4 linked regions of the Alkalilimnicola ehrlichii MLHE-1 genome follow. The protein of the gene in region 3 binds, or shares a complex with, the protein of the main gene of each other region. Links are inferred from orthologs where the notes say so. Each region holds a gene or a part of one and is shown on either strand. Other genes may lie near its edges. The genes, in order: accC, accB, accD and accA.

Evidence for each region.
Region 1: the proteins of accD (region 3) and accC are in contact, whole or in part, in a solved structure (PDB 8UXZ), measured with the Escherichia coli proteins. The link is inferred for Alkalilimnicola ehrlichii MLHE-1 from one-to-one orthologs.
Region 2: the proteins of accD (region 3) and accB are in contact, whole or in part, in a solved structure (PDB 8UXZ), measured with the Escherichia coli proteins. The link is inferred for Alkalilimnicola ehrlichii MLHE-1 from one-to-one orthologs.
Region 4: the proteins of accD (region 3) and accA are in contact, whole or in part, in a solved structure (PDB 8UXZ), measured with the Escherichia coli proteins. The link is inferred for Alkalilimnicola ehrlichii MLHE-1 from one-to-one orthologs.

Annotation. Positions count from the first base shown.
Region 1 is NC_008340.1:28,140-35,668, reverse strand. The notes cover bases 4,676-7,529. They hold accC (acetyl-CoA carboxylase biotin carboxylase subunit), read right to left. Parts: upstream 6,848-7,529; coding sequence 5,504-6,847; downstream 4,676-5,503. Other genes in these bases: aroQ (type II 3-dehydroquinate dehydratase), read right to left, coding at 7,331-7,529; accB (acetyl-CoA carboxylase biotin carboxyl carrier protein), read right to left, coding at 6,867-7,331; MLG_RS00145 (YfaZ family outer membrane protein), read right to left, coding at 4,881-5,456; MLG_RS00150 (sulfite exporter TauE/SafE family protein), read left to right, coding at 4,676-4,850. In the rest of the region: MLG_RS00170 (NADP(H)-dependent aldo-keto reductase), read left to right, coding at 1-157; MLG_RS00165 (hypothetical protein), read left to right, coding at 262-1,701; MLG_RS00160 (multifunctional CCA addition/repair protein), read right to left, coding at 1,714-2,955; MLG_RS00155 (complex I NDUFA9 subunit family protein), read right to left, coding at 2,959-3,921; more of MLG_RS00150, read left to right, coding at 4,041-4,675. UniProt on the Escherichia coli protein: This protein is a component of the acetyl coenzyme A carboxylase complex; first, biotin carboxylase catalyzes the carboxylation of the carrier protein and then the transcarboxylase transfers the carboxyl group to form malonyl-CoA.
Region 2 is NC_008340.1:22,443-30,069, reverse strand. Bases 1-2,952 are described here. They hold accB (acetyl-CoA carboxylase biotin carboxyl carrier protein), read right to left. Parts: upstream 1,733-2,952; coding sequence 1,268-1,732; downstream 1-1,267. Other genes in these bases: dsbD (protein-disulfide reductase DsbD), read right to left, coding at 2,818-2,952; MLG_RS00125 (TlpA family protein disulfide reductase), read right to left, coding at 2,318-2,821; aroQ (type II 3-dehydroquinate dehydratase), read right to left, coding at 1,732-2,190; accC (acetyl-CoA carboxylase biotin carboxylase subunit), read right to left, coding at 1-1,248. Also shown: more of dsbD, read right to left, coding at 2,953-4,662; divalent-cation tolerance protein CutA, read right to left, coding at 4,672-5,046; co-chaperone GroES, read left to right, coding at 5,266-5,553; groL (chaperonin GroEL), read left to right, coding at 5,596-7,257; MLG_RS00100 (alpha/beta hydrolase family protein), read left to right, coding at 7,385-7,627. UniProt on the Escherichia coli protein: This protein is a component of the acetyl coenzyme A carboxylase complex; first, biotin carboxylase catalyzes the carboxylation of the carrier protein and then the transcarboxylase transfers the carboxyl group to form malonyl-CoA.
Region 3 is NC_008340.1:1,437,002-1,444,676, reverse strand. What follows is about bases 1-3,000. They hold accD (acetyl-CoA carboxylase, carboxyltransferase subunit beta), read right to left. Parts: upstream 1,969-3,000; coding sequence 1,033-1,968; downstream 1-1,032. Other genes in these bases: trpB (tryptophan synthase subunit beta), read right to left, coding at 2,786-3,000; trpA (tryptophan synthase subunit alpha), read right to left, coding at 1,965-2,789; folC (bifunctional tetrahydrofolate synthase/dihydrofolate synthase), read right to left, coding at 1-997. Also shown: more of trpB, read right to left, coding at 3,001-4,021; MLG_RS06300 (phosphoribosylanthranilate isomerase), read right to left, coding at 4,002-4,694; tRNA pseudouridine(38-40) synthase TruA, read right to left, coding at 4,715-5,500; MLG_RS06290 (CbiQ family ECF transporter T component), read right to left, coding at 5,526-6,197; MLG_RS06285 (FimV/HubP family polar landmark protein), read right to left, coding at 6,228-7,675.
Region 4 is NC_008340.1:2,100,429-2,107,907, forward strand. The notes cover bases 714-3,517. They hold accA (acetyl-CoA carboxylase carboxyl transferase subunit alpha), read right to left. Parts: upstream 2,692-3,517; coding sequence 1,735-2,691; downstream 714-1,734. Other genes in these bases: tilS (tRNA lysidine(34) synthetase TilS), read right to left, coding at 714-1,707; MLG_RS09375 (PilZ domain-containing protein), read right to left, coding at 2,784-3,365; MLG_RS09380 (energy transducer TonB), read right to left, coding at 3,446-3,517. Also shown: MLG_RS09360 (CTP synthase), read right to left, coding at 1-82; more of tilS, read right to left, coding at 370-713; more of MLG_RS09380, read right to left, coding at 3,518-4,252; MLG_RS09385 (ExbD/TolR family protein), read right to left, coding at 4,249-4,653; MLG_RS09390 (ExbD/TolR family protein), read right to left, coding at 4,658-5,050; MLG_RS09395 (MotA/TolQ/ExbB proton channel family protein), read right to left, coding at 5,040-5,759; dnaE (DNA polymerase III subunit alpha), read right to left, coding at 5,860-7,479. UniProt on the Escherichia coli protein: Component of the acetyl coenzyme A carboxylase (ACC) complex. First, biotin carboxylase catalyzes the carboxylation of biotin on its carrier protein (BCCP) and then the CO(2) group is transferred by the carboxyltransferase to acetyl-CoA to form malonyl-CoA.

The sequences.
Region 1 (7,529 bases), 1.4 Mb from region 3 along the record:
GGCCACCTCACGCCCCTTCGTGACCAGCACCGTCATCGGTGCCACCGATCTGAACCAGCTGGAGACCAACATCGACAGCATGGACCTGACCCTGGACGATGAGCTGCTGGAGGCCATCGACGCCGTCCACGCCGGCAACCCCAACCCCTGCCCCTGATAGGGCAGCGCGGTTGACCGCGTCCGGGGCACACCCTAGGATTAGTGCTGTCAAGGACGACGCGACGTGCTAACCCTACCCAGCATCCACCCGGAGGCGTGATCATGGATGATCCGACGCTCAACCCCTCCCCGGTCCGCCCGGCCGCTGCGGCCGCGCCGCGGGGCACCCCCGCACCCTCGCTTCTCTCTGAGCCCTTGCACGATGCCACGACCGGACCGCTGGCCGCCGTCAACGAGCACCTGCACCGGCTTCACCCCCCACCGCCGGGCGGCGGGGCGCCTGCCCGCTGGAGCACCACCGGCGGGCAGGCCCGGACGCGGCCCGACGGCGCGGGGGAGAGCAGCGTTGCGGCACTGATAAAGGCCCTGGACGGTCTGCCCGCCGAGCCGGGTCTGCTGGGGCTGGATGTCACCGATGTGCGCCAGTGCCGGGCGCTGCTCGACTACTGCGCGCTGATTGCGGCCACCCTGGCCCGCGACCCGATGGGCCGCCGCTGGCTCTATCGCCGGCTGCGGGATCGCAGCGGCCTGCTGGGCCTGGCCCCCTTTAACTTCCAGCCGGCGCTGGCACGGCTGCTGGACGCACTGGCCGGGCGCCTCCAGCGGCCCGCTGGCGGCGGAGGCAGCGGCCTCCCATCCGCCCACCCCGGTGGGGACCGGCCCGCTCCCCAGACCGTGCTGGACCTGAAGGCGTTGCAGGCCCATCCCCTCTACCGGGCCCTGCCCGAGAGAACCCGGGCCGCCATCCGCGCCCTGCGCCGGGTGGCAGGTGGACCGGAGCCGACCAGCTGGGAGGCCCTGGCCGGCTATCTGCTGCCGGCGCTCTGCCGGGAGGCGGACGGGCGGCACAGCCTCGCCTTCTCCTTACTGGTCCTCCTGACCCAGGGCTCCCGCACGATCGGGACGGCGCTCGAGCTCCAGCGCGACGATCACCATGTGCAGTGCCACCGGGCCTGGCGACGCCACCCTTTCTTGCTCCAGGGCGCTGTCCAAAGCCGTGCGCAATGCCTCCAGGGCTGTGCGCCCGTGCGGGACGCCCCCTGGCAGGCCCGGGAGCACAGCCGCTCGCGGGCGCTGCTGACCCTCTACCGGAAAAACCTTCGCCGCCTGCTGCTGGCCGCCCCCCAACGGTTCACGGTGGTACGACCCGGCGCACTGTCGCGCGACCCCGGGGCCCGGGCGCGGGCCCTGCTGGCAGTCCTGGACAGAACCGAGGGCAGTGCCGTGGCCGCATCCATTGGCGCCGATAAGCCCACCCACCCGGCCTTACGCCACTGGCTGGAGGAGGGTGCGGAGGCCCCGCCTTTGCTGATGGCCGGAATGGCACTGACCAACGCCTGCGCCAATCGCGGCCTGCTGGGTGACAGCACCGCGGAGCGGGCCCTGGGCCGGCAAGTGATCGACAGCGGCTGGGCCACCCTGGCGCTATGGTTGGCTCGCCTGTGCGCCAATCACGGGGCGAGGGAGACGGGCTCCCCGGCATGGATGGTCGCCGGGGCTGCGATGGCAACCATCACCGGCCTGGGGCGGGAGCGGGCGTAGCGCCCGCGGGGCTCAGTGCGCCTCCGGGCGCGGGTAGTCACGCTGCAGCGCCGCCAGCGCCCGGATCCGCTCCCGGGTCACCGCCTCGGCAATCTGGCGGCCCTTGAACCCGGCCTGGACGAAGGGCCGGGCGGTGACCGCCGCGGCGACCCGGTAAGCCTCGCGCAGAAACCTGGCCTGGGGATAGGGCTGATCCTCCAACCCCAGTCGGCCGCGGGCATCGGCCTCACAGGCGAGTAGGAAGGGCTCCAGGCGGGCCTGCCGGCGGAACAGATCGAGCCCTTCGAGCAACTTCAGCAGGGTGCTGGCGCGCAGCTCGAAGGCCCGGTGGGCCTGCAGGTGATACCGGCAGACCAGGCGGGCCAGGTCGCGGCACTCGCGGGGGGCACGCAGGCGCTCGCAAAGCGCCTCCACCAGGGGCACGCCGCGGTGTTCGTGGGCCGGATGGCGGGGCCAGACCTGCGAGGGCGTGGTCGCCTTGCCCAAATCGTGCAGCAACACCGCCCAGCGCACCGGCAGGTCACCGCCCAGGCGGGCCGACTGCGCCAGCGCCAACAGGGTGTGCTCGCCGGTATCCCCCTCCGGGTGGTAGGCCTCCGGCTCGGGGATCCCGAACAGCCGGTCGAGTTCCGGCAGCACCCGGGCCAGCGCACCGCATTCGCGCAGCACCCGGAAGAACGGGACCGGTGTGTCCTCGAGCAGGGCGCGGGAGAGTTCCTGCCAGACCCGCTCGGGGACCAGGGCATCCACCTCGCCATCGGCAACCATCTTGCGACAGAGCGCCAGCGTCTCGGGGGCGACGCGAAAACCCAGCGGCTGGAAGCGGGCGGCGAAGCGGGCCAGCCTGAGGATCCGCACCGGGTCCTCGGCGAAGGCCGGGGAGACGTGGCGCAGCAGGCGCTGCTCCAGGTCGCGGCGACCATCGTAGGGATCGATCAGGGTGCCGTCGTCGGCACGGGCCATGGCGTTGATGGTCAGGTCCCGCCGGGCCAGGTCCTGCTCCAGGGTCACCTCCGGGCTGGCGTGGAACGCGAAGCCGTGGTAGCCACGCCCGGTCTTGCGCTCGGTGCGCGCCAGGGCGTACTCCTCGTGGGTCTCGGGGTGGAGAAAGACGGGGAAGTCCTGACCCACCGGGCGGTAGCCGCGCTGTTTCAGGTCCTCAGGCCGGGCGCCCACCACCACCCAGTCGCGCTCCCGGACCTCACGGCCCAGGAGTTGGTCCCGCACGGCGCCACCGACCAGGTAGACCTTCACGGGTCAGCGACGGGCCTCGCGGCGCAGGGACTGGTAGCGGTTGTTTTTCTCGTGCGGGCCAAGAAAGGTCGGGACCACCGCCTCCACCGCCGTGGGGTGGATGCCCAGCTTGGGCAGGCCGTTGTCGTCGGAGACATTGGGCACGGTGGCCGAGAGGTAGTTGTCCAGGCTGTAGGGCTTGCCCGGGACCAGGCCGAGCAGGCGGGCGTTCAGCCGCGACATGCCGTCGGACAGCGGCACGATGTGGCGCCGGATGCCGGCGATGCGCGCGGTGTATCGCACCAACGCCTCCAGGGTGTAGCGCTTCGGGCCCACCAAGTCGTAGACCTGGCCGCCGGTGGCCTGATCCTCCAGGCAACGGATGAAGGCGCTGGCCACGTCGTTGACCCACACCGGCTGAAACTCCGCATGCGGGGTGGGCAGGAACATGAACCCGGGGGAGAGCCGGAGCAGGCCGGCGAAGCGGTTGAAGAAGCTGTCTCCGCTGCCGAACACCACCGAGGGCCGGAAGGCAGTCACAGACAACCCGTCGCCGTGGGCCGCTATGGCCAGCCGCTCCCCCTCGCCCTTGGTCTGCTGGTAGAGGCTCGGACCCTCGGGGTCGGCCCCCAGTGCGCTCATGTGCAGGTAACGGCCGACGCCGGCCCGCTGACAGGCGGAGATGACCCGGCGCGGCAGCTCCACGTGGGCGCGGCGGAAGCCCTCACCCTTGGGACCGGAGAGCTCGTTGAGGATACCCACCAGGTTGATGACCGCGGTGCAGTCCTGGAAGGCCTCGACCAGCGCGTCCTCGTCGTTGACGTTCAGCTCCACCACCTCGACATTGGGCACCGGCAGCAAGTGGCGGCTGCGCTCGCGGTGGCGGGTGGGCACGATCACCCGGTGACCGTCGCGGCCGAGCCGCCCGGCGATGGTGGTGCCGATGAACCCGGAGCCGCCGAGGATACAGATGGTGTGCTTGGCCATGAGTCGGTCCCTGCCTCTTTCTGTTATCGTTAAACGCTTTCGCAGACGGTGTGGCTTATCCAGGCATTGTAAGCCACCGCGACTGGGGGAAAAAGCACCGCCCCAACGGGAGAGACACGTTGCTTGATATCCTGGTCTACCTGGCCGCGGGCGCCGTCGCCGGTCTGCTGTCGGGGCTGTTCGGCATCGGCGGTGGGGTCATTATCGTCCCGGTGCTGCTAGCCCTGTTCGCCCTGCGCGAGGTGCCGGCATCGGTGATCATGCACATGGCGGTGGGCACCTCCCTGGCCACCATCGTCTTCACGGCCATCAGTTCGGTCCGCTCCCACTGGCGGCGCGGCGGAGTGCTCGTGCCGGTGTTCCTCCGCCTGGCGGCGGGGATGTGCCTGGGTTCCGTGCTGGGGGCGCTGATCGCCGGCCAGATGAGCGGGGCACTGCTCAAGGCGGCGTTCGGGGTCTTCCTGCTGGCGCTCGGTCTTCAGCTCGCCTTCGGGCGAGGGCCGCGCCCCGGCCCTCGCCCGGCCACGCCCAGCGCCCTCATCCTGGCGCCTGCCGGCTCGGCCATCGGTGCGGTCTCGTCGCTGCTGGGGATCGCCGGCGGGGCGATGACCGTGCCGCTGCTGGCCCGCCTGGGGATACCCATGCGCCAGGCGGTGGGCACCTCGGCCGCCTGTGGGCTGCCCATCGCGCTGGTGGGGGCGGCGGCCTTCATGGCAACCGGGTTCGGTCATCCCGACCTGCCGCAGAGGGCCATCGGCTATGTCTATTGGCCCGCCTTCCTGGGGATCATCGCTATGAGCCTGTTCACCGCACCGCTCGGCGCCCGGCTCGCGCACCGGTTACCCCAACACATCCTGCAGCGCGCCTTCGCGCTGCTCCTGATCGTGCTGGGCCTGAACCTCCTGCGTCCACTGCTCCTCAGCGGCTGAGGCGGGCGCCGCCAGAAAAGCCGCTCGTGCTCAGAAGCGCAGGCTAACCCCCACCTGGAAGCCGTCGGCCACGCGCTCATCCCGCAACCCGCGCTCCATGTTGAAACGCAGGTAGCGATAGCCGGCATACAGGCTGGCCGCCTCGGTGATCTGTGCCTCCAGCCGCCCGGTGAGATCGGTGACCCGATCGGCGTCGCCGAAGGTGGTGATCTTCGGTGCAACCGTGCCGCTGAGGATCAGCGCCAGGGGAATGTCCGTGGGGATACCGAACCGGGCCGAGGCGCCCACACCCAGTGCGCCGACGGATTTGCTGGGCCGGTCCAGCCGGCCGCCGTAGGCCTTGACCCCGGCGCCCAGCTGCACCGGGCGGTACCCCTCACGGGCGTGACCGCGGACCGACAGCGAGCCGGTGGCCACGTAGTCATCGTTGTCGTTGTACAGAAAGCCCAGTCCCCAACGGGCCTGGCTGGCCTGGAAGGGCTGACCGGCCGGCATGGAGAAGTTGATCTCCGCCACCTCATCACTGAGGCCGATGTCCAGCTCCCGGGCCGAGACACCGCTGGCGGCGGTGAGGGCCAGACAGGCGACTAAAAGCTTACGAACCATGGTTACTCCTCTCAATGACGGCCCAGATGACCGGCCTGAGCCTCGCGTCAACTCAGGCCCAGCTTCTTTTCCAGGTAATGGATATTCATGCCCCCGGCCTGGAAGCCGGCGTCATCCATGATGTCCTGGTGCAGGGGGATGTTGGTCTTGATGCCGCTGATCACCACCTCGGACAGGGCCGTGCGCATGCGCGCGATGGCGCTCTCGCGGTCCTCGCCATGGGTGATCAGCTTGCCGATCATGGAGTCGTAGTAGGGCGGCACCTTGTACCCGCTGTAGATGTGCGAATCCACCCGCACCCCGGGCCCGCCCGGGGCATGGTACTGGTCGATAGTCCCCGGGGAGGGCAGGAAGCTGCGCGGATCCTCGGCGTTGATCCGGCACTCCACCGCGTGCCCGCGGATCTCGATGTCCTCCTGGCGGTAACGCAGCGGCTGGCCACTGGCCACCAGGATCTGCTCCTTGACCAGGTCCACGCCGGTGATCATCTCGGTGACCGGGTGCTCCACCTGCAGACGGGTGTTCATCTCGATGAAGAAAAACTCGCCGTCCTGGTAGAGGAACTCGAAGGTGCCTGCCCCCCGGTAGTTGATCTGGCGGCAGGCATCGGCGCAGCGCTCGCCGATGAAGCGGCGCTCCTCCTCGGTGATCCCGGGTGCGGGCGCCTCTTCGACCACCTTCTGATGGCGCCGCTGCATGGAGCAATCGCGCTCGCCCAGGTAGATGGCGTTGCCCTGACCGTCCGCCAGCACCTGGACCTCCACGTGGCGCGGGTTGTCCAGGTACTTCTCCATATAGACGGTGCTGTCGCCGAACGCGGACTGGGCCTCGGTCTGGGTGAGGGAAATGGCATTCAGCAGCCCGGCCTCCGAGCGCACCACGCGCATGCCGCGGCCGCCGCCGCCGGCCGCGGCCTTGATCAGCACCGGATAGCCGATCTCGCGGGCGATGCGCAGGTTGGCATCGGCGTCATCGGTGAGCGGACCGCCGGAGCCGGGGACACAGGGGATGTCCGCCGCCAGCATGGCGCGGATGGCGGCCACCTTGTCCCCCATGATACGGATGGTCTCCGCCTTTGGGCCGATGAACACGAAACCGGACTGCTCCACCCGCTCGGCAAAGTCGGCGTTCTCGGAGAGAAAACCATAGCCCGGGTGGATGGCCATGGCGTCCGTGACCTCGGCGGCGCTGATGATGGCCGGGATGTTCAGGTAGCTCTCGGCGGAGGCGGGCGGCCCGATGCAGACCGACTCGTCGGCCAGACGCACGTGCTTGAGGTCACGATCGGCCGACGAGTGCACGGCCACCGTGCGGATGCCGAGCTGACGGCAGGCACGCAGGACCCGCAGGGCGATTTCGCCGCGATTGGCAATGACGATCTTTTCCAGCATGAAGGGCTCCGGGCGGCGACTACCTGATGATGAACAACGGCTGATCGAACTCCACCGGCTGGCCGTTCTCCACCAGCACCTTGGCCACCTCGCCGTCGCGGTCGGCCTCGATCTGGTTGAGCATCTTCATGGCCTCGATGATGCAAAGGGTGTCGCCGGCCTTGACCTTGTCGCCCTCTTCCACGAAGGCCTTGGCCCCCGGGGAGGGGGCGCGGTAGAAGGTGCCCACCATGGGGGAGCGGACCTCGTGCCCGTCGACTTTCGCTTCCGCCTCGGTCTCCGCCGGGGCGGAGCCCGCCGGTGCCGCCGGGCCGTCCGCCGGCGACGGGGCCGGGGGCGGCGCGGGCACCGTATAGGTCTGCGGCGCCTGCGGCGGGGCGCCGCGGGTGATGCGTACCGACTCCTCGCCCTCGTGGATCTCGATCTCGTTGACGCCGGAGTCCTCCAGCAGCTCGATGAGTCGTTTGACTTTTCGGATATCCATCAGTGCTGTCCTCTTGGGCTGCCGTCCAGCCGCTTCAGGGCGGCCTGCAGCGCCAGTTCGTAGCCGTGCACCCCGAGGCCGGAGATCACCCCTACGGCCACGTCGGCCAGGTAGGACTGGCGCCGGAAGGGCTCTCGGGCGTGCACGTTGGAGATGTGGATTTCGATAAAGGGGATGCCCACGCCCAGCAGGGCGTCA
Region 2 (7,627 bases), 1.4 Mb from region 3 along the record:
GGTCTTGATGCCGCTGATCACCACCTCGGACAGGGCCGTGCGCATGCGCGCGATGGCGCTCTCGCGGTCCTCGCCATGGGTGATCAGCTTGCCGATCATGGAGTCGTAGTAGGGCGGCACCTTGTACCCGCTGTAGATGTGCGAATCCACCCGCACCCCGGGCCCGCCCGGGGCATGGTACTGGTCGATAGTCCCCGGGGAGGGCAGGAAGCTGCGCGGATCCTCGGCGTTGATCCGGCACTCCACCGCGTGCCCGCGGATCTCGATGTCCTCCTGGCGGTAACGCAGCGGCTGGCCACTGGCCACCAGGATCTGCTCCTTGACCAGGTCCACGCCGGTGATCATCTCGGTGACCGGGTGCTCCACCTGCAGACGGGTGTTCATCTCGATGAAGAAAAACTCGCCGTCCTGGTAGAGGAACTCGAAGGTGCCTGCCCCCCGGTAGTTGATCTGGCGGCAGGCATCGGCGCAGCGCTCGCCGATGAAGCGGCGCTCCTCCTCGGTGATCCCGGGTGCGGGCGCCTCTTCGACCACCTTCTGATGGCGCCGCTGCATGGAGCAATCGCGCTCGCCCAGGTAGATGGCGTTGCCCTGACCGTCCGCCAGCACCTGGACCTCCACGTGGCGCGGGTTGTCCAGGTACTTCTCCATATAGACGGTGCTGTCGCCGAACGCGGACTGGGCCTCGGTCTGGGTGAGGGAAATGGCATTCAGCAGCCCGGCCTCCGAGCGCACCACGCGCATGCCGCGGCCGCCGCCGCCGGCCGCGGCCTTGATCAGCACCGGATAGCCGATCTCGCGGGCGATGCGCAGGTTGGCATCGGCGTCATCGGTGAGCGGACCGCCGGAGCCGGGGACACAGGGGATGTCCGCCGCCAGCATGGCGCGGATGGCGGCCACCTTGTCCCCCATGATACGGATGGTCTCCGCCTTTGGGCCGATGAACACGAAACCGGACTGCTCCACCCGCTCGGCAAAGTCGGCGTTCTCGGAGAGAAAACCATAGCCCGGGTGGATGGCCATGGCGTCCGTGACCTCGGCGGCGCTGATGATGGCCGGGATGTTCAGGTAGCTCTCGGCGGAGGCGGGCGGCCCGATGCAGACCGACTCGTCGGCCAGACGCACGTGCTTGAGGTCACGATCGGCCGACGAGTGCACGGCCACCGTGCGGATGCCGAGCTGACGGCAGGCACGCAGGACCCGCAGGGCGATTTCGCCGCGATTGGCAATGACGATCTTTTCCAGCATGAAGGGCTCCGGGCGGCGACTACCTGATGATGAACAACGGCTGATCGAACTCCACCGGCTGGCCGTTCTCCACCAGCACCTTGGCCACCTCGCCGTCGCGGTCGGCCTCGATCTGGTTGAGCATCTTCATGGCCTCGATGATGCAAAGGGTGTCGCCGGCCTTGACCTTGTCGCCCTCTTCCACGAAGGCCTTGGCCCCCGGGGAGGGGGCGCGGTAGAAGGTGCCCACCATGGGGGAGCGGACCTCGTGCCCGTCGACTTTCGCTTCCGCCTCGGTCTCCGCCGGGGCGGAGCCCGCCGGTGCCGCCGGGCCGTCCGCCGGCGACGGGGCCGGGGGCGGCGCGGGCACCGTATAGGTCTGCGGCGCCTGCGGCGGGGCGCCGCGGGTGATGCGTACCGACTCCTCGCCCTCGTGGATCTCGATCTCGTTGACGCCGGAGTCCTCCAGCAGCTCGATGAGTCGTTTGACTTTTCGGATATCCATCAGTGCTGTCCTCTTGGGCTGCCGTCCAGCCGCTTCAGGGCGGCCTGCAGCGCCAGTTCGTAGCCGTGCACCCCGAGGCCGGAGATCACCCCTACGGCCACGTCGGCCAGGTAGGACTGGCGCCGGAAGGGCTCTCGGGCGTGCACGTTGGAGATGTGGATTTCGATAAAGGGGATGCCCACGCCCAGCAGGGCGTCACGCAGTGCAATGCTGGTGTGGGTCCAGGCGCCGGGATTGATCAGGATGAAGTCCACCCCGGCCCGGCCGGCCTGATGAATACGGTCGATGAGCGCGTGCTCGGCGTTGGTCTGAAAGGCGGAGAAGCGCACGCCGGCCCCGGCGCATTGCTCGCCCAGACGCCGTTCGATGTCGGCCAGGGTATCACTGCCATAGATGCCCGGCTCGCGTGTGCCCAGCAGGTTGAGGTTGGGTCCGTTCAGGAGCAGCAGTTCTGGCATGAGTCCCCGGCGCCAAGCGGTGGCTGACAACATCGCCGCTGATTTTGCGGGATCCGCGTGTTGTTGTCCAGATCGTCGCGAGTTCGCAGAAAATGGCCGCAGGTTGCCGGCGGATCAATACCCCAGATTAGAGCAGGTCCAGCAGCACCGGCTCGATCTGCTCACGGCTCACCTCCCGGTCGAAGACGTGGCGAATGTGGCCTTCGCGGTCGATGATCACCGTCCAGGGCAGGGTCCCGGCCTGGTTGCCAAAGTCCTGTCCGGCGCTCATGGCGGCCTGGCGGCCATACAGGATGGGGTAGCGGATGTCGTGCTCGGCGACGAATTCGGCCACGGCGTCCGGCCGGTCCACCGCCACCCCGATGAACTGTAAACCCCGGTCACCATACTCGTCCTGGAGGCGCTGGAACAGCGGCATCTCCTCGACGCAGGGCGGGCACCAGGTGGCCCAGAAATTCAATACGATCAGCCGCCCATCCCACTCCGAGAGGCTGCGCGGCTGCTCTTGGAGATCGGGCAGGGTGAGATCCGGGCGCGGCTCAGGACGGTCCTGGTCCCAGACCTGATAGCCGAAGACCCCGGCCACCGCGCCGAGAAGGATGACCACCGTAAACAGCAGGGCGCGCGTCATCCCCGCGGCCCCGGCTCACCGTTCAGGGCGGCATCCACCCGCTGCCGAAACTCCTCGGCCCCGAGAAAACCCGAGACCCGCTGGCCGCGAGCCTCGCTGCCGTCGGCGCGGTAGAAGATGATGGCCGGTGGCAGGAAAACACCCAGCGCCTCCAGTAGCGCGCGCTCGGCATCGTCCATGGCGGTGACATCCACCCGCACCAGCTTTGCATCGCTCAGCGCCGCCTGCACGCCGGGGTCAGGGAAGGTCCGGTCCTTGAGCTGTTGGCAGTAGATACACCAATCGGCAGTGACATCGAGCATCACCGGCCGGCCCTCGGCCTGCGCCTGCTCGCGCAGGGCATCCAACTCGTCCAGGCTGTGCGCATCGACCCAGGCAAGTTCCGTCCGGGACTCCCCGCTCAGCCCCGCCAGGGGCTGGCTGAGCTGATGGGCGCCGGTCCCGGCCCCCACCAGGGCGGCGGCGCCCCAAAGCAGCGCCGCCAGCCCCACTGCACGGCCGCTCCAGCGCCACAGCAGCCGGCCACCGCGCAGACGCCAGCCGACCCAGACGGCAAAGGCGATCAGCAGCAGGCCCCAGAGGGCGAGGGCAAAGGCATCGCTCAGCAACCGCTCAATCATCCAGATGGCGACGCCCAGCAGCACGAAACCGAACAGTTGGCGGACGCCGTCCATCCAGGCCCCGGAGCGCGGCAGCCACTTGCCGGCGGCGGTCCCAATGAGCAGCAGCGGCAGCCCCATGCCCAGCGCCATCACGTAGAGCGCCAGCGCCCCGAGACCGACCTCGCCGGTGGTACCGATGAAACTGAGCGCGGCGATGAGTGCCGGGCCGGAGCAGGCCCCGACAATCAGCGCCGAGAGCATGCCCATGACCGCCACCCCCAGCAGCCGCCCGCCCTTCTGGCGGCGGGACAGGGCGTCCAGTCGGTTCTGGAGCACACCCGGCATCTGCACGGTGAACAGGCCGAACATGGCCATAGCCATCAACACCAGGACCAATGAGAACCCGCCCAACACCCAGAGATTCTGCAGCTCGGCCTGAACCACCCGGCCGGTCAAGCCCGCCGCGGCCCCGGCAAGGGCATAGGTAATGGCCACACTCTGGACATAAACGAAAGAGAGCAGCAGCGCCCGCCCGCTGCCGCGCTGGCTGTCACCGGCAATCAGCCCGGAGAGGATGGGGATCATGGGGTAGAGACAGGCGGTGAAGGCCAGCAGCAGCCCGGCGACGAAGAAGCCACCGAGGATCATCCAGGCGCTGCCGTCCTGAAGCAGGCTGGAGAGCCGGCCCTCGGCGCCGCCGGCCGTCCCGCCGCCACCGCCGCCGACACCACTGGCAATAGCGCCCTGCCCATCGAGCCCCAGATCGGCGGTCAGCGGTGGATAACAGACACCGATATCGGCGCAACCGCGGTAGGCCACCTCCAAACGCAGATCGTCGGGCACCGGGCCGTCGAACTGCAGTTGCACCTGCGCCACGCCGCGGAGGATGGTGGTTTGCCCGAAGAAGGGGTCGTCTTTCTCCCGGCCTTCGGGTATGGCCACGTCGGTGAGCGCGACGCCGCCGTTACGCACCTCGAACGCCAACTTCTCACGGTAGAGGTAGTAGCCCTCGGCCACATCCACCGTCAGCAGCAGGCGGTGCTCGCCGATCCGCTCCAGAAAAAGGGGAAAGGCCTCCTCAGCGGGGAGGATTTGCTGCTGGCCCCCGCCCAGTTGATCCAGCGGGTTGGCGCGCGCATCCGCACCCCACAGAGGCAGGGCGAGCAGCAATACCAGCAGCCAGTAGAGCGGCCAGCGCAACGGCGTGGCCGCTGGCAGGGGTCGGGCCAGTGCGGTCATGGGCGTTCCTTAGCGGACATCGGGGTCTGGCAGGTCCTTGGGGTCGTCGTTGTCACCGGCCCCGCCCGCGGTTTCCATGGCGATCCAATGCAGGAAACCGGGCAGGCCCTTTTCCAAAGGGACCCCCACAATCTCGGGAAGTTCATAGGGGTGCTGCTCCAGGATGGCCTGCTCCAGCGCCGGGTAGGCGGCCGCCGAGGTCTTGATCAGCAGTAGCACCTCGGGCTCGGCCTGGGCCTCACCCTCCCAAAAGAACACGGAAGTCAGTCCGGGCACGATATTGACGCAGGCGGCCAAGCGCCTCTCCACCAGCGCGCCGGCCAGTTCCCGCGCCACGGCGTCATCGGGGCAGGTGCAGTAAACCAGGTACTGCTCGGCGGGCATATCGCCACCTCCGGGGCTCTATGGTGTCCGAATTGCGAGACTGGCCTTGAATTCTACCACCGCCGACCCCATTCAGAGGACAGCGCCGCGACAGCGGCTCTTGACTCGAGGGGGGCGGTCACTATCATTAGCACTCACAACTTGAGAGTGCTAACCCTGCCCTCTCTCCAAAACCGCCAAACACGAACGACAGCAAACGCATAAGGGAGTAACAGCCCCATGAACATTCGTCCCCTGCACGATCGCGTGGTCATCAAGCGCATGGAAGAGGAGCGCACCTCCCCCGGTGGCATCGTCATCCCCGATTCCGCCGCCGAGAAGCCCATCAAGGGCGAGGTGGTGGCCGTGGGTAACGGCAAGCTGCTGGACAACGGCGAGACCCGCCCGCTGGACCTGAAGGTGGGCGACAAGGTGCTGTTCGGCAAGTTCGCCGGCACCGAGGTCAAGGTCGATGGCGAGGAGCTGCTCGTCATGCGCGAAGACGACGTCATGGCCATCGTCGAGTAAACCGCTTTCCGCCGAATTCCGTTTTAGAGAGGACAACACACAATGGCAGCTAAAGAGATCCGTTTCTCCGACGACGCCCGCCAGCGCATGATGAAGGGCGTGAACACCCTGGCCAACGCGGTCAAGGCCACCCTGGGCCCGCGCGGCCGCAACGCCGTGCTGGACAAGTCCTTCGGCGCCCCCACCGTCACCAAGGACGGCGTCTCCGTGGCCAAGGAGATCGAGCTGGAGGACAAGTTCGAGAACATGGGCGCGCAGATGCTCAAAGAGGTCTCCAGCCAGACCTCCGACATCGCCGGTGACGGCACCACCACGGCCACCGTGCTGGCCCAGGCCATCCTGCGCGAAGGCATGAAGGCCGTGGCCGCCGGCATGAACCCCATGGACCTCAAGCGCGGCATCGACAAGGGCGTCTCCGCGGCCACCAAGTACCTGGCCGACGAACTCTCCAAGCCCTGCGAGACCGACACGTCCATCGCCCAGGTGGGCTCCATCTCCGCCAACTCCGACGAGTCCGTGGGTCGCATCATCGCCGACGCCATGCAGAAGGTGGGCAAGGAAGGCGTCATCACCGTGGAAGAGGGCTCCGGCCTGGAGAACGAGCTGGACGTGGTTGAGGGCATGCAGTTCGACCGCGGCTACCTCAGCCCCTACTTCATCAACAACCAGCAGTCCATGAAGGCCGAGCTGGAAGACGCCTTCATCCTGCTGCACGACAAGAAGATCTCCAACATCCGCGACCTGCTGCCGCTGCTGGAGAATGTCGCCAAGGCCAACAAGCCGCTGCTGATCATCTCCGAGGACATCGAGGGCGAGGCCCTGGCCACCCTGGTGGTCAACAGCATCCGTGGCATCGTCAAGGTGGCTGCGGTCAAGGCCCCCGGCTTCGGTGACCGCCGCAAGGCCATGCTGCAGGACATCGCCGTGCTCACCGGCGGCACCGTGATCTCCGAGGAAGTGGGTCTGTCCCTGGAGAAGGCCACCCTGGACGACCTGGGCCAGGCCAAGAAGGTGGACGTCTCCAAGGAAGAGACCACCATCGTCGGCGGCGCCGGCCGTCACGACGACATCATGGCCCGCGTCGAGCAGATCCGTGCCCAGATCGAGGAGAGCACCTCCGAGTACGACAAGGAGAAGCTGCAGGAGCGCGTGGCCAAGCTGGCTGGCGGCGTGGCCGTCATCAAGGTGGGCGCCACCTCCGAGATCGAGATGAAGGAGAAGAAGGCCCGCGTGGAGGACGCCCTGCACGCCACCCGCGCCGCGGTGGAAGAGGGCATCGTCCCCGGTGGTGGCACCGCGCTGCTGCGCGCCCAGGCCTCCCTCGACGGCTTGGAGTATGCCAACCACGACCAGGAGGTGGGCATCAACATCGTCCGCCGCGCCATGGAAGAGCCCCTGCGCCAGATCGTCTACAACGCCGGTGGTGATGGCGCCGTGGTGGTCAACGAAGTGCGCAACGGCGAGGGCAACTACGGCTACAACGCCCAGAGCGGTGAGTACGGTGACTTGGTCGAGATGGGCATTCTCGATCCCACCAAGGTGACCCGCACCGCGCTGCAGAACGCCGCCTCCGTGGCCGCGCTGATGATCACCACCGAGGTGATGGTCGCCGACCTGCCCAAGGACGACGACGCCGGTGCCGGCGGCGGCATGGGCGACATGGGTGGTATGGGCGGCATGGGGGGCATGGGCGGCATGATGTAAGCCGTCCGGCCCACCGGCCGACCCAAACCGAACCCGCCGACGGTCCTGCCGCCGGCGGGTTTTTTGTGTCCGGAACCCGGGCCCGCCCGGGAGCCTGGTCGGGCGATTTATGCCATCATTGCGAGCTATGAATGCCCTGCACCCCACACTGTTTCTGGTGCTTGCCCTGACGGCAGTCATTGCGCTCCCCGGCTGCGGTGCCATGCAACGCCATTACGAGGCGGGGCTGATCCTGGCCGATATCCGCGCCGGCGAGGCCGACAGCCGCTGGAAACGCACCCGACCGGCCCCGGAACGAGAGACCGTCGAGTACACCGGCCCCACCGGGGTGCCACGGGTGGCCGACCTCTATACCCCGGGCGACGAGGTC
Region 3 (7,675 bases):
AGAGCCCGATGACGCGCCCCTTGCCCGCCTCGTCCCGGACCGTCTCGGCCAATACGCGCACGCTGTCCTCATTGTGGGCCACGTCGAACAACCACTCCACGCCCCGGCGCCGGACCCGCTCCATGTGTCCGGGCAGGCGGGCGCTGCGCAGTCCCCGCTCGAGCGCGGCGCGATCCACCGGGAGCCGCTCCCGCAGCCGCCTCAGACCGGCGATGACCACCGCCGCGTTATCCAGTTGCACCGTCCCGGTCAGCCCGGGCCAGGGCAGGCCGTCCAGTCGCTCGTCGCCGCTGAGCCAGTCCCAGCCCAGGGCTTGTCGCCGCCAATGGAAGTCGCGACCGGCCGCGGTCACCGGCGCCCGCAGCGTCCGGGCCCGATCGGACACACTGTCGGGGAGGTCCGCCTGGCCCAGGCAGACGGGCCGTCCCGGACGCATGATACCGGCCTTCTCCGCGCCAATCCGCTCGCGATCCGCGCCCAGCCACTCGGTGTGATCGAGGCCAATACTCGTGATTATGGACAAATCGGGATCGACCGCGTTCACCGCGTCCAGGCGCCCGCCCATGCCCACCTCGAGGAGCCAGACCTCGGCCTCCGCCTCGCTGAACAGGCTCAGAGCGGCCAGCGTGCCGTACTCGAAATACGTCAACGGGGTGCCCTGCCGGGCCTGTTCCACGCGGGAGAAGGCCGCCGTGATGGCCTCATCACTCACCGGGACCCCGGCCAGCCGGATGCGTTCGTTATAGCGCAACAGATGCGGCGAGGTGTAGGCAGCGGTCCGGTATCCGGCGGCACCGAGCATTGCCTCCAGGTAGGCGATGCAGGAGCCCTTGCCGTTGGTACCGGCCACGGTAATGACCGGGCAACGGGGCGTGAGGGCACCCAGCCGTTCGCCGACCGCCTGCACCCGCTCCAGCCCGGGGTTGATCTCCACCGGGCTGAGCCCTTCCTGCCACCGCAGCCAGTCCTCCAGCCGCCAACGGTCGCGCTGGGGCATTGGGGCGGCCGATCCCGGGGTGTCGGGCATCTCAGTCAGTCCCAGTGCTCGCCCACCGGGTCGGTCGCCTCCGATGGCTGCTCGCCCGCCTCGGGCGCGTCCGCGGCCTCCGCGGCGGGTTGGTGGGTCAGCATGGCGAGGATGCGGTGAAGCCGGTCAGCCATTTCCCGGCGATCGATGATCTGATCGATCGCGCCGTGCTCCAGCAGGAATTCGGCGCGCTGGAACCCCTCAGGCAGGGTCTCGCGCACCGTCTGCTCGATCACCCTCGGCCCGGCAAAGCCGATCAGCGCCCCGGGTTCCGCCACCACCAGGTCGCCGAGCATCGCCAAGCTCGCCGACACCCCGCCCATGGTCGGGTCGGTGAGCACGGAGACGAAGGGGACCCCCTCCTCGGAGAGCCGGGCCAGCGCCGCGCTGGTCTTGGCCATCTGCATCAGCGAGAAGAGGCCCTCCTGCATCCGGGCGCCGCCACTGGCGGAGAAGCAGACCAGGGGCACCCGCTGCTCGCGCGCCGTATCCGCAGCGCGCACAAAACGCTCGCCGACCACCGAGCCCATGGAGCCGCCCATGAACGAGAACTCAAAGGCCACCGCCACCACCGGCATGCCGCGCAGCCGGCCCTGCATGGCCACCAGCGCATCCCGCTCGCCGGTGCCCTTCTGGGCCTGGGCCAGGCGGTCGCGGTATTTCTTGCTGTCGCGGAAGCGCAGGGCGTCCACCGGCTGCACGTCGGCGCCGATCTCCACCTGCCCCTCGGCGTCCAGGAATCCGGCCAGCCGGCGACGTGCGCCGATGCGCATGTGATCACCGCACTTGGGGCAGACCTCCTGGTTACGCTCCAGCTCCGGACGGTAGAGTACCGCGCTGCAATGCCCGCACTTGGTCCACAGCCCCTCGGGAACGCTGCGGCTGCGCTCCGAGGCGTCGGTGCGGATCCGCGACGGCATCAGTTTCTGGAACCAGCTCACGATGCGACCTCCTCGGCAAGACCGTCCAGCGCCCGGCGCATCTCGCCAAGCGCCTCGGCCAACACCGCCGGGACCCGCTCCGGCTGCTCGGTCAGCCCGGCGATGCGATTGACCAGCGCACTGCCCACGATAACGGCATCGGCCACCGCCCCGACCCGCGCCGCGCTCTCGGCATCGCGGATACCGAAGCCGACACCCACTGGCAGGTCGGTGCGGGCCCGCACGGCACTGACCCGGCGGGCGATATCGTCCACATCCAGTTCCGCCACGCCAGTGACGCCCTTGATGGCCACGTAGTAGACAAAGCCGCGGGCGGCCTGACACACGGCCTCCAGCCGTTCACCCGCCGTTGTCGGCGCGACCAGGAAGATGGGACACAAATCATTGGCGGCAAAGGCCTGGGTAAAGGGGGCCGCCTCCTCCGGCGGGAGGTCCACCGTGAGTACCCCGTCCACCCCCGCGGCCGCCGCCTCCTCAGCAAAGACCGCCGGCCCCAGGTATTCCACCGGGTTGAGGTAACCCATCAGGACCACGGGGGTCTCGCCATCCTGCTCACGGAACCGGCGCACCATATCGAAGACATCGCGCAGGGTCGTCCCGTGGGCCAGTGCCCGCTCACAGGCGGCCTGGATCACCGGCCCGTCGGCCATTGGATCGGAGAACGGAACGCCGAGCTCGAGGACGTCGGCGCCGGCCCCGACCAGCGCGTGCATGAGGGGCACGGTGTGCTCCGGGCCGGGGTCGCCGGCGGTGATATAGGGGATCAGGGCCTTGCGCCCCGCCTTCCGGCAGGCCGACATGCGCTTTTCCAGACGGTTCATAGCTCAATGCCCTCCAGCTCGGCCACCGTCGCAATATCCTTGTCACCCCGCCCGGACAGGCTCACCACCACGCTCTGCTCCGGGCTCATCCCGGCGGCCAGCTTGCGGGCATAGGCCAGGGCATGGGCGGTCTCCAGGGCTGGCATGATGCCCTCGCAGCGGGTCACCTCGTGGAACGCCTCCAGGGCCTCGTCATCGGTCACGCTGACGTATTGGGCACGGCCGGAGTCCTTCAGCCAGGCATGCTCCGGCCCGACCCCCGGGTAGTCGAGCCCGGCAGAGATCGAGTGGGTCCCCTGGATCTGGCCGGAGTCGTTCATCATCAGGTAGGTGCGGTTGCCGTGCAGCACCCCGGAGCGGCCGGCGCACAGGGGCGCGGCATGCCGCCCGCTCTCCACCCCTTCGCCGCCGGCCTCGACCCCGTAGATGGCCACGGCCTGGTCCGCCAGGAAGGGGTGGAACAGGCCAATGGCGTTGGAGCCGCCCCCCACACAGGCCACCAGGGCATCGGGCAGCCGGCCCTCGCGCTCGAGCATCTGGCGCCGCGCCTCCCGCCCGATCACGGTCTGAAAGTCGCGCACCATCATCGGGTAGGGGTGGGGGCCGGCGACGGTGCCGATGATGTAGAAGGTGTCGTCCACATGGGCCACCCAGTCGCGCATTGCCTCGTTGAGGGCGTCCTTGAGCGTCCGGGTGCCGGCGTCCACCGGCCGCACCTCGGCGCCGAGCAGGCGCATGCGGAAAACATTGACCGCCTGACGCTTGACGTCGTCCGCGCCCATATACACCACGCACTGCATGCCCAGGCGCGCCGCCACCGTGGCGCTGGCCACGCCGTGCTGCCCGGCACCGGTCTCAGCGATGACCCGGGTCTTGCCCATCCGCTTAGCCAGCAGCGCCTGGCCCACGGTGTTGTTGATCTTGTGGGCGCCGGTGTGGTTGAGGTCTTCACGCTTGAAGTAGATCCGCGCACCACCGATCCGCTGGGTCCAGCGCTCCGCCAGGTACAGCGGGCTGGGCCGACCGACAAAGTCCTGCAAATCCCGGTCGATCTCGGCCAGAAACTCCGGGTCATTGCGGTAGTGATCGTAGGCCTGCGCCAGCTCGTCCAGCGGAGCCATCAGGGTCTCGGAAACGAAGCGCCCGCCGTAGGGCCCAAAATGCCCCGCCTCGTCCGGGTAGCGGTCGAAGCCGGGGATGCGTTCAATCACGTCAGTCACCTTGGTGGACATTGCTGACCTCACTGATGAAGGCGGCCATGAGCTCCGGGTCCTTGACCCCGGGCGCGGACTCCACGCCCGTGCTCACGTCCACCGCAAAGGGCCGCGCCTGCCGGACCGCGCCGCCCACGTTCTCCGGGGAGAGCCCGCCGGCCAGGATCAGGGGGACCCCGGCGTCATGGGGCACCCGCGCCCAGTCAAAGATCTCACCACTGCCGCCGCTGGCGCCGCGACTGTGGCTGTCGAGCAGGAACCCGACGGCAGAGGGGTAGCGCGCCACCCAGGCCTTGGGGTCGCCCGGCTCCCCCATGGGGATGGCCTTGATGTACCGCCGGTGAAACCCCTCACAGAACTCCGGGGCCTCGTCGCCGTGGAATTGCAGCAGGTCGATGCGCAACTCCCGCAACACTTGGCGCACGAAGGCGGCCTGCGGGTCCTGAAACAGGGCCACCACGGTCACGAACGGCGGCAGGGCATCGATCACCGCCTGTGCCGTGGCGCGGTCGACCGCCCGGCAACTGCGCTCGTGGAAGACCAGACCGACCGCATCGGCGCCCAACTGCGCCGCCTTGCGTCCGTCCTCGGGCCGGGTGATTCCGCAGATCTTGACTCGGGTTCGAAAACTGTTGGCGCTCACAATAAAGGTGGTTCCGGATCTGGACAGGGATGCAATAGAGCCGCTCATGCTAACCCGCGGGGGGCCGCTCAGGCAAAGCGCGGCCACCAGCCGTGTGGCGGCAGCGAGAACGCCTCCGGATAGTCCACGCCAACGAGGTATAGGCCCTCGGCCGGCGCGGTGGCCCCGGCCCGGGTCCGGTCGCCCCCGGCCAGCAGGTCCGCGGCCCAAGTCGCAGGCCGTTCCCCCCGGCCGATCAGGGCCAGGGTACCGGCGAGGTTTCGGACCATGTGATGGAGGAAGGCGTTGGCGCACACATCCAGGTAGACAAACCCACCCCGGGCCCACACATCGAGGCGATAGAGCTCGCGCACCGGGTGTTTGGCCTGACAGGCCACGGCCCGGAAGGCGGAGAAATCGTGCCGGCCCAACAGGTGCCCCGCCGCCATCGCCATGGGTTCCGGATCCAGCGCGTACTTCGACCAGGCCACACGCCCCCGCAACAGGGCCGGCCGGGAGCGGCTGCAGTACCAGACATAGCGATAGCTCCGGCGGAGCGCACCGAAGCGGGCGTGGAAGGCCTCGCTCACCGGTTGCACCCAATGCACCGAGACCGTGTCGGGCAGGTTGGCGTTGGCCCCCAACACCCAGGCGTGTTCCGGCCGGTAGGCACCGGTCTCGAAGTGCACCACCTGGCCGGTGGCGTGCACGCCGGTGTCCGTGCGTCCAGCGCAGGTGACAGTCACCGGCTCGTCGGCGACCCGCGACAGCGCTGCCTCCAGCGCCGCCTGGACCGAAGGCGCGTGGTCCTGGCGCTGCCAGCCGCAAAAGCCGCTGCCGTCGTATTCCAGGCCTAAGGCAAATCGATAACTCATGAGCAGGTTTGGGTCAGATTAACGGTCACAGCCACCAAAACACCGCCCCTGCGGCGGCGGCCAGGGGTAGGATCTGGTTCAGCGGCGGCGGGTCGCCCTGGGGCACCGTCACGGTCGGCGGCGGCCGGCGTTCGGCGTGCTCCAGGGCTCTGGCGAACACCTGCGCCGCGAACCGCGCCGGCTGGCGCCAGGGGTGGCCGTCACGCCAGTCGCGGCGGGTCGCCGCCACCATCACCCGCAACCGGGGCACGATCTCCAGGGTCAGGACCAGGCGGATCGCCAGGCGATCCACATCCGCCCCCAGCCAGCGCAGCGGCTGCAGGGTCCAGGACAGCCCGGCCACCAGCTCGGCCCGGGTGAGCGTGCGCATCAGCCAGTGCACGGCAGCCAACAGGGCCGCCAGGGCCGCCACCCGCAACAGCCCCTCAGCCAACCCCTCGCGACTGGGCGTGGCCCCCGCATGTAACGCCGGCCAGATGGGGGTGCCGGGGGTCAGCAGCAGATAGAGCACCGCGATGGACAGGAACAGGAACTTCAACCGCCAGAGCCCGATGGCCAGCCGCCGCCAGCCCCGGGGGTTGCCCCAGGGCAACAGTGCCAGCACCAGCAGCCCTGCCACCAGGGCCTGGGCCACCGAGGCCCGCGCCAGGACCAGGGCCAGGGCCAATACCAGCACCACGCGCACCGCTGGGTGCACTAGCCCTCACTCCCCGCAACAGGTGGCATATCAGAGGTCGCCCAGGAGCTTCCGCGCCTCCTCCTGCTGGGCCGGGGTGCCGACCTCCAGGACCTCGTTGAGCAACTCTCGGGCACCGTCCGGATCACCCAGATCCACGTAGGCCCGGGCGAGGTCCAGCTTGGTGGCGATCTCCTCGTCCCCACCGGCGTCCTCCATCGGCGCCTCCGCGGGAGGTGCCGGCGGCTGATCGGCGTCCGGTGCCTCCCCTGGTGACGGTTCGCCGCCACCACGTTCCTCCCCGGTCGCATCCCCGGCCCCGCTCTCGTCCAAGGTCAGGTCGCCCAGGTCCAGGTCGAAGGCCTCGTCCCCCGGGGATTCGCCAGCATCCGCAGCCGGGCGCGAGTCGGCCGCTTCCCGCCAGCTATCGTCCACTTCGAAGTCGAGGGTGAAATCACCCCCTTCCCCACCGGCAGCGCCTTCCTCACCGGCGGGTGTCGCAGGGGTCTCCGGCGCCGCCGTTTCCCGTGACGCCCCCTGTCGGGCTACCTGATCCGTCTCCCGGCCCGGCTCATCGGGCTCCGGGAAGTCGAGAGTGAAATCGAAGGCCTCACCCTCCCGGGCAGGTTCCTCCGCTGGTTCCGCCAAATCGGCGCCCCCCGGCGCTGATTCGTCGAGCGTGGGCAGCGCACCGCCGGTGGCTTCCGCCCCTCCATCATCGGCGCCATCCGGGTCAGCGCCACCAAACAGCGGATTGTCAGGGGCATAGCCCCGGCCAACGCGCTCCGCCTGGCGCCAGAGGGGATCGTCCTCGCCCTCGACCCGTTCACGCAATACCTGCGCCTGCCGATCAAAGCCTTCGCGGTCATCCGCTTCAGCCAGGATCTCCAATAGGCGCACCCGGTACTCGTTGCGGGCCGGCACATTGTTGAGCGCCGTCAGCAGGGTGGCGCGGGCACCCTCCAGATCGCCCCGGTCTGCCAACTCATCGGCCACCTGCAGGGGATCCTGGGGCTCGGAGCGGGGCTCAGGCGCAGGTTCAGGCTCCGGTTCGTCCCCGTCGGCCACCGCGCTCGCCGCGGCCGCCGTCCCGGCCGCCACGCCTTCTCGCGCCGGCGGCTGTTGAATGGGCACCTCCTCCGCGGCCACGCCGGTCTCCGTCCGCCGGCGCCGTATGAGCAGCAGGGCCAGGAGCCCGATCAGGATGCCGACGCCCGCCAGCGCCACAGGCAGGCTGAGCCCGTCGAGCCAGGCGAGCGGTTGCGGTGAAGAGGGGGCCGGCGGGGGCGCCGTCACCGGCGCCTCATCGTCCTCCGCCGGCGTTTCCTCAGTGATCTCCGGCTCGACTTCGGGCTCATCCACCACCGCCGGGCGCTCCGGTGGAGGCTCGGCCACGGCCCCTTCAGGCTGCTCGCTCGGCACCATCGGCAGCACCCCGGTCTCCACGTCCAGGGTGAGCAGCCGCTCCAGTCGCTCGATCTCCTGCGCCATCTCCGACA
Region 4 (7,479 bases), 660 kb from region 3 along the record:
GGATGGTACCCAGGGAAGCGGCGGTGATGCCCTTTCCCAGGGACGATACGACACCGCCGGTGATGAAAATGTATCGGGTCATACGGGCTTCGCGGAGGTATGAGTGTGGGCGGCCGGGGCTGGCCTTGGATGGGCGCAAACATTAGCAGAAGGGGGGCCAATTCACAACGGACACCGGCGCGCGCCCCTTCAGAGCGACCGCCGGCACCGGGGTACCGCCGGGGCGGTGGGTGGGGCGGCTGAGGGTCTGGCCGGCGGGCGGGGGTGTCCGTCACGGGGCGTCGGCGGCCAGGGATGGCCGCCGTCGAGCGTACAGGGATGTATTCACAGCGTCCCCGTGACGGACACCCCCGCCCGCCGGCCAGACCCTCAGCCGCCGTCAGGGCCATGCTCCTCGCAGATCAGGCGGTAGCCGGGCCTCGCCGTGAAGCGCTTGGCGGTACCCAGGTTGGCGATGGCGACCACCTCCTCGCCGCGGCGCAGAATCGGAACGCGGTCGCGCTCCCAGGGAGGGATCCCGGCCTCCTGAAAGCGCTTCGACAACGGACGGTGCCCCGGGTCGTGGGCCAACTGGCACCGCTCCCCGCGACGACGACGCCCCACGCTCAGGCCCTCGGCCCCGATCAATGACGGCGCAATACCCTCATCCGCGCGCACCAGGCGCAACACCCCCACACCGGGGACCACCAGCGGCACCCGCAGGTCCCACTCGCGATCTGGCCCGGGCCAGGGTGGCGGCCCACCGGCCGGGAGCCGGTGAATCCGGTCGCGGTAACGGCGCAGCTCCCCCTCCGGCCAGGTAAGCACCGGCTGCCGGTCCCGGCCGGCCCGGATCAGGTCGGCCAGCCCCTGCTCCAGGCGAGCGCGGGGGGGCGGCCGCAGGCCGGACATCAGCAGCCAGTGACGGACCAAGTTGCGAGCCCGCGCCGGACTGAGTCGGGCAAGGACAGAGACCGCCAGCCCCGGCCCCGGTGGGTGGCGGGCCAGGTCCTCCCCGGCCAGCTCACGCAGCAGGGCCTCCGCCTCGGCCTGCTCGCCGGCGGCGCGGCCGACGCGGCGACTGGCGTCGGGCCAGCGCTGCGTCAGCACCGGCCAGAGGGTGTGGCGCAGCCAGTTACGGTCGTGGGCGACGTGCGCGTTGCTGGGGTCCTCGACCCAGCACAGGGCGTGGGTGTCGCCGTAGGCGCGCAGCCGCTCGCGCGGCCAGGGGAGCAGCGGGCGCAAAAGCCGACCGCGCCCCAGCGGCCGCTGCGCGCGCATTCCGGCCAGGCCGCGGGGGCCGCTGCCGCGCAGCAGGTGCAGCAGGACGGTCTCCGCCTGGTCGTCGGCGTGATGGGCGGTGAGCAGGGCCTCGCCCGATTGCAGGTGCGACGCCAGGGCAGCGTAGCGCGCCTGGCGGGCAGCGGCCTCCAGCCCCTCCCCGCTGTCGCGCCGGACCTCAACCGGCAGGACCAGGCAGTCCACCCCCAGGGCAGCGGCCTGCTGCCGGCAGTGCTCGGCCCAGGCATCGGCCTGCGGCTGCAACCCGTGGTGGATGTGCACCGCGCGCAACGGCAGCTCGCGGGCCGCGCTGAGCGCGGCCATCAGATGCAGCAGGACCGTGGAGTCCAGCCCCCCCGAATAGGCCACGCAATAGCCCGACGCAGGGCCAAGCACCGCAAGGTGCCGGGCCAGGGTCTCGGGGCTCAGTTCGGGGGTCGGGGCCATGGCGGGTCGGGGCCGTGCCCCGGGGGGTTACTCGCGGAACTGACCGAAGGCCATCATTCGCTGGTAGCGATCAGCCAGCAGGGTCTCGGTGGACTGCCCCTCCAGCGCCTGCAACTGCTCGCGCAGCTCCGCGCGCAGGCTCTCCATCATGGCCTCGGGGTTACGGTGGGCGCCGCCCAGGGGCTCTTCCACCACCCGGTCGTTGAGGCCGAGTTCGTGCAGCCGGTGCGCGGTGATACCCATCGCCTCCGCAGCGTCGGAGGCCCGCTCGGCGCTCTTCCAGAGGATGGAGGCGCAGCCCTCCGGTGAAATCACCGAGTAGACGCTGTAGCCCAGCATCAGCAGCCGGTCCCCGACGCCGATGGCCAGCGCGCCACCGGACCCCCCCTCGCCGGTCACCGTGCAGATGATGGGCGTGCGCAGTCGGGCCATCGCCGCCAGGTTGCGGGCGATGGCCTCACTCTGTCCACGCTCCTCGGCGCCGACACCGGGGTAGGCGCCGGGGGTGTCGATGAAGGTGAAGATGGGGAGCTGGAAGCGTTCGGCCATGCGCATCAGGCGCAACGCCTTGCGGTAGCCCTCGGGCCGGGGCATGCCGAAATTACGCCGCACCTTCTCGCGCGTGTCGCGGCCCTTCTGGTGACCGATCACCATCACCGGGCGGCCATCGAAACGGGCGACCCCGCCGACGATGGCCGGATCATCGGCGTAGGTACGATCCCCGTGCAGCTCCTCGAACTCTTCGAACAGGCCGTCGATGTAATCCAGTGCGTAGGGGCGGTTGGGGTGCCGCGCCAGCTGGGCGATCTGCCAGGCGGTCAGGTTGGCAAAGATCTTCTCGGTGAGGACGTGGCTCTTCTCCTGCAGCCGCTGGATCTCCTCGCTGATATTCACCTCGGCGTCGTGGCCGACGTGACGCAGCTCTTCGATCTTCGCCTCCAGCTCGGCGATCGGTTGCTCAAAATCCAGGAAGTTCAGGTTCATCGGGTCCAGGCAATCCGGCGTTTGGGGGCATAACCGTAACCCCGGGCCGGAACCTGCGCAAGCGCTGATCCAGCCACCGGGCCGTTACCGGCTCACTCGCCCTGCTTCTGTTGCGCTTTGATCTGCAGCGACTGCTTATGCAGCGTGTATTGCAGCACCTTCTGCTGATCCTCCTCGCGGATGTGCTGAAAGGCGACGGCCACCCACCACTGGCCGGGCGCGTCCTCCTGGCTGCGGACCACCCGCCCGCCCGCAAACACCGTGCGCCGCATCTCCAGCAGGCCCAGCCGGATCACCATGCATTCGCCCACCAACACCGGCTGCACGGTGCGAAAGGCGACGCCCCCGGCGCTGAGATTGACCTGCTGAAGATCGGCGCGGGTGTTGCGCCGATCCCAGTGCAGCATCCGGTCCGCGAGCATTTCCAGACGCTGCTCGACCAGCTCGAACAGTGCCCGGATCTCCGGCTCCTGGACCCGCCTCAGCTTCTCGGCGCGCCGACTGAGCGCGGCGAAGGTCTCCTCGGCCGCCACGCCCAGGTCCTCCTCCCGGCGCAGCTGTTCCATCACCGCCCCGATCCGGTTCGGGGCCACCGCCACCCAGCTCAATGCCAGGGTGTCGTCGATACGAAAGAATTGGCGGCGCTCCTGATTGTCGTGGCTGGCATCGTTCATGCGCTCCCCCCTCTGGGGGTAACCCTGATACAAGCGGGTTTACTTGGCAAGGGACCGTGGACGCAACGCACCCGATGGCGCTAGCGCAGCCGGAACTCCACCGGCACCCGCCACTCGAGTCGTTGATGGGGGATGTCGTCCGGCACGCTGGGAAGGTCCACCCGCTCGCGCATGGCCTCCACCTCGTCATCCAGCAGGCGCTGCCCGGAAGTCTCGACGATACGCCATTCCAGCACCTCGCCCTCCCGGTCCATCATAAAGTAAAGCATGACCGTGCCCTCCAGCCGGCGGCGCTGCGCCTGGCGGGGGTAGCGCTGGACCGTCTGCAGACGGGCCCGGACCTCGGCGGCGAAGGCGTCGTCCACATCGCCCACCTGGCCCACCTCGATCACCTCTTCCTCATGATCACCCGGGGTGCCGGCCTCATCCGGCGGGAGCTCCTCGTCCACGACCTCGTCGACCTCGACCACCGCCTCACGTTCCTGCTCCGGCTCAGGCTCTGGCTGGGGTTCAGGCTCAGGCTCGGGTTCAGGCTCGGGTTCAGGCTCGGGTTCAGGCTCAGGCTCGGGTTCAGGCTCGGGTTCAGGCTCGGGTTCAGGCTCGGGTTCAGGCTCGGGTTCAGGCTCGGGTTCAGGCTCGGGTTCAGGCTCAGGCTCGGGCTCAGGCTCGGGCTCGGGCTCGGGCTCGGGCTCGGGCTCAGGCTCAGGCTCGGGCACCGGCGGCGTCGGGACCCCGCCGCCGGCCAGGCGGATCTCCGCCACCTGGACGAATTCCGGCTCCTCCGGCGCTTCCTGATCCCGCGGCAGCATCCAGGCCACCCCGACGTGGATCACCGCCGCCAGCGTGAGGGCCACCAGCCAATGCCGCCAGTCCGGTCCTCCGGTCACGGCGACTCCCTCCGCGCCAGCAGGACGACCCGGTCCGCACCGGCGTCCCGGAGCGCATCCAGCACCGCCATCAACCGTCCCGCAGCCACGTCCCCGTCCGCCTTGATCTGGACGGCCTTCTCGGCCAGGTCCTCCGGCCAGTCCTGCAACGCAGCGGGCAGCGCGGCCAAGTCCAGCTCCCGGCTGTTCAGGGCCAATTGCCCCTCCCCACCCAAGAGCACGACCAATTCGTCCGGTGCGGTCTCCTCCGGGCTGGTGCTGAACGGCAGCGCCACCTCGAATGGCATGGGGCGGGTGAACATGCCGGCCATCATGAAGAAGATCAACAGCAGAAAGACGATGTTGATCAGGGGGATGACGTTCTCTTCCGGCAGGCGGCTCTCTTTCTGCGGCAACTGCATGGGGTCACTCCCGGGCCAGGCTCAGGTTGTGGCCACCGGCCGCGCGGATGCCGTCCATGGCCGCCACCACGGCGCGCAGGGGCGCATCATCGTGGGTCTGAAGGCGGACGGGCCGGTCCGGATCCGCCGTGAGGCCGTCACGGACCCGTTGCTTCAGGACGGACAGATCCACCGCCTGGCCCTCCATACGGAAGCGGCCGTCGGCATCGACACTGACCCGCAGGGCCGTGAGTTCGGCCACCGCGTCGCCGCCCTCACCCGCTGCGCTCACCGGCACCGCCCGCCACTGCGCGAAGGTGGTGGCGAGCATGAAGAAGATCAGCAGGATGAAGACGACATCGATCAGCGGGGTCAGGCTGACCAGTCGCCGCCGCTTGCGCCGCTGCTCAAGTTGCATGGGCCACGGCGCGTGCGGGGGGCGCTGCCGGGGCGGTGTCCATTACCCCCTCGGGCGGCTGTTCGTGCCAGACCCGCAGGGTGAAGACGCGGGTCACGGCGTCCTCCAGACGATGGCGGAACTGGTCGATGTAACGCTCCAGCAGGCTCGCCAGCGCGATGGCGGGGATGGCCAGGGCGAGCCCGGCCGCGGTGGTCAGCAACGCGACCCAGATCCCCCCGGAGAGCAGCGCGGGATCCACGTTGCTGCCGGCCCCTTCGAGCTGCTGGAATGCCTGAATCATACCGATCACCGTGCCCAACAGCCCCAGCATCGGCGCCAGGGCCCCGATGACCTCCAGGCCGCGGATCATGCTGCGCAGCCGCTCCATACTGGCGCTGGCAATACGGGTCACCTCCTCGCGCACCAGTTCGGTGGGCACCTGACGGTCCAGACATCCGCGCATGGCCACGGCCAGCACCGGGCCGGCCGGGTTGCGGGTATTGCTCACGGTGTCCAGGGCGGCCTGGTCCCTGCCTTCGCGCCAGTGCTGCAGGGCCTCCTCGACAAAGCCCATGCGGGTGAGGCGCACGGCACGGAACTGCCAGACCTTGAGCAGCACAATGGCCAGGGTCAGCACCGAGAGCGCGGCGATGATCTTGAGCACTGGGCCGCCGGCGTCCAGGAAGGCGGCCAGCGCGGCGAGGGTTCCATTGGCGGTTTCAGTCATAGCGGCTATCCGATCGTTTCACGATTGTCCGCCAAAATATTGCGGATGCGAATCATTTTCAACAGGAAATCTTCCCGAATCACCCAATCCTTGCTCCGGATCAATACTCCAGGCGCACCCGCGCCGGGCCCGCCAGTCGCTCGAGACGGCGCAACAGGTCGTCACTGGGGTGCACCCGCCAGTCGTCACCCAGGCGCAGGCGCCCGCTGGCCCGCTCGCCACGGTAGTCCAGATGCACGTCACACCGCCCCTGGCGATAGGGCTTCAGGGTTTCCTCCAGGGCGTCGGCGAAGCCGTTGTCCGCAATGGCCGCCGAGAGCTCAATGACCACCTGGCGCAGCCGCTCGGCGCGGGCGTCGTTGATGTCCTGCAACTGCTCCACGGTGATCCGCCAGCCGCCGGCGAAGTCGTCGTAATCGAGACTGCCCTGGACCACCAGCACCCGGTCCACCGCGATCAGCCCGCGCAGCCGCTCGTAGGCCTCAGGAAAGAGCATGGCCTCCATGCGCGCGGTGCGGTCATCCAGCACCAGGCTGGCCATGCGCCCGCCGCTGGCGGTGTTGCGGGTACGCAGGGACACCACCAACCCCACCACCCGGACGCTGGGGCCGTTGCGCCGCCGGCCCCGGCCGTTCTCCGGCTTCTCGCCCGGCTCTCCGGCCGCTGCCAGCACCTGGGCGATGCGCCGTTCGGCCAGATGGGACAGTTCGGCCTCGTAGGGGTCGATGGGATGGCCGGTCAGGAACAGCCCCAGGGTCTCCTTCTCGGCGGCCAGCCGGTCGTGCTCATCCCACTCCGCCTGCTCCGGGGTGGAAAAATGCGGCTCCTCCGCTTCCGCCACGGCCGCGCCGTCGCCGGGCAGGCCAAACAGGTCCTCCTGACCGGCGGCGGCGTTACGGGTCTTCTGTTCGGCCGCCGCCAGGGCCTCCGGTAGCCAGGCCATCCCGGTGGCGCGGTTGGGGATCAGGCTGTCGAGGCTGCCGGAGCGGCAGAGGGCCTCCAGCACCCGGCGGTTCACCTTGCGCAGGTCCACCCGGTTGCACAGGTCCTGCAGGTCCTTGAACGGGCCGTGGGCGTCGCGCTCCTCAATGATGGCGTCCAGGGCCGACTGCCCCACCCCTTTCACCGCACCGAGGCCGTAGATGATGGTCTGTTCGTCCTCGGCGCGGAACCGGTACCCGGAGCGGTTCACGTCCGGCGGGCGCACGGTGAGCCCCATCTCCCGGCACTCTTCGATGAAGATCACCACCTTGTCGGTGTTATCCATGTCCGAGGAGAGCACCGAGGCCATGAAGGGCGCCGGGTAGTGGTGCTTGAGCCAGGCGGTCTGGTAGGAGAGCAGTGCGTAGGCCGCGGAGTGGGATTTGTTGAAGCCGTAACCGGCGAACTTCTCCATCAGGTCAAAGATGGCGCCGGCGTGCGCCTCGCTCAGGCCGTGCTCCTGCGCGCCCTTGAGGAAGATCTCCCGCTGCTTGGCCATCTCGGCCGCCTTCTTCTTGCCCATCGCCCGGCGCAGCAGATCGGCCGCCCCCAGGCTGTAACCGGCCAGGGCCTGGGCGATCTGCATCACCTGCTCCTGGTAGAGGATGACGCCGTAAGTGGGCTTGAGGATCGGCTCCAGGTCGTCGTGGTGCAGTTCCGGGGTCGGGTAGGCCACCTGCGCCCGGCCGTGCTTGCGGTCGATAAAGTCGTCCACCATGCCCGACTGCAGCGGGCCGGG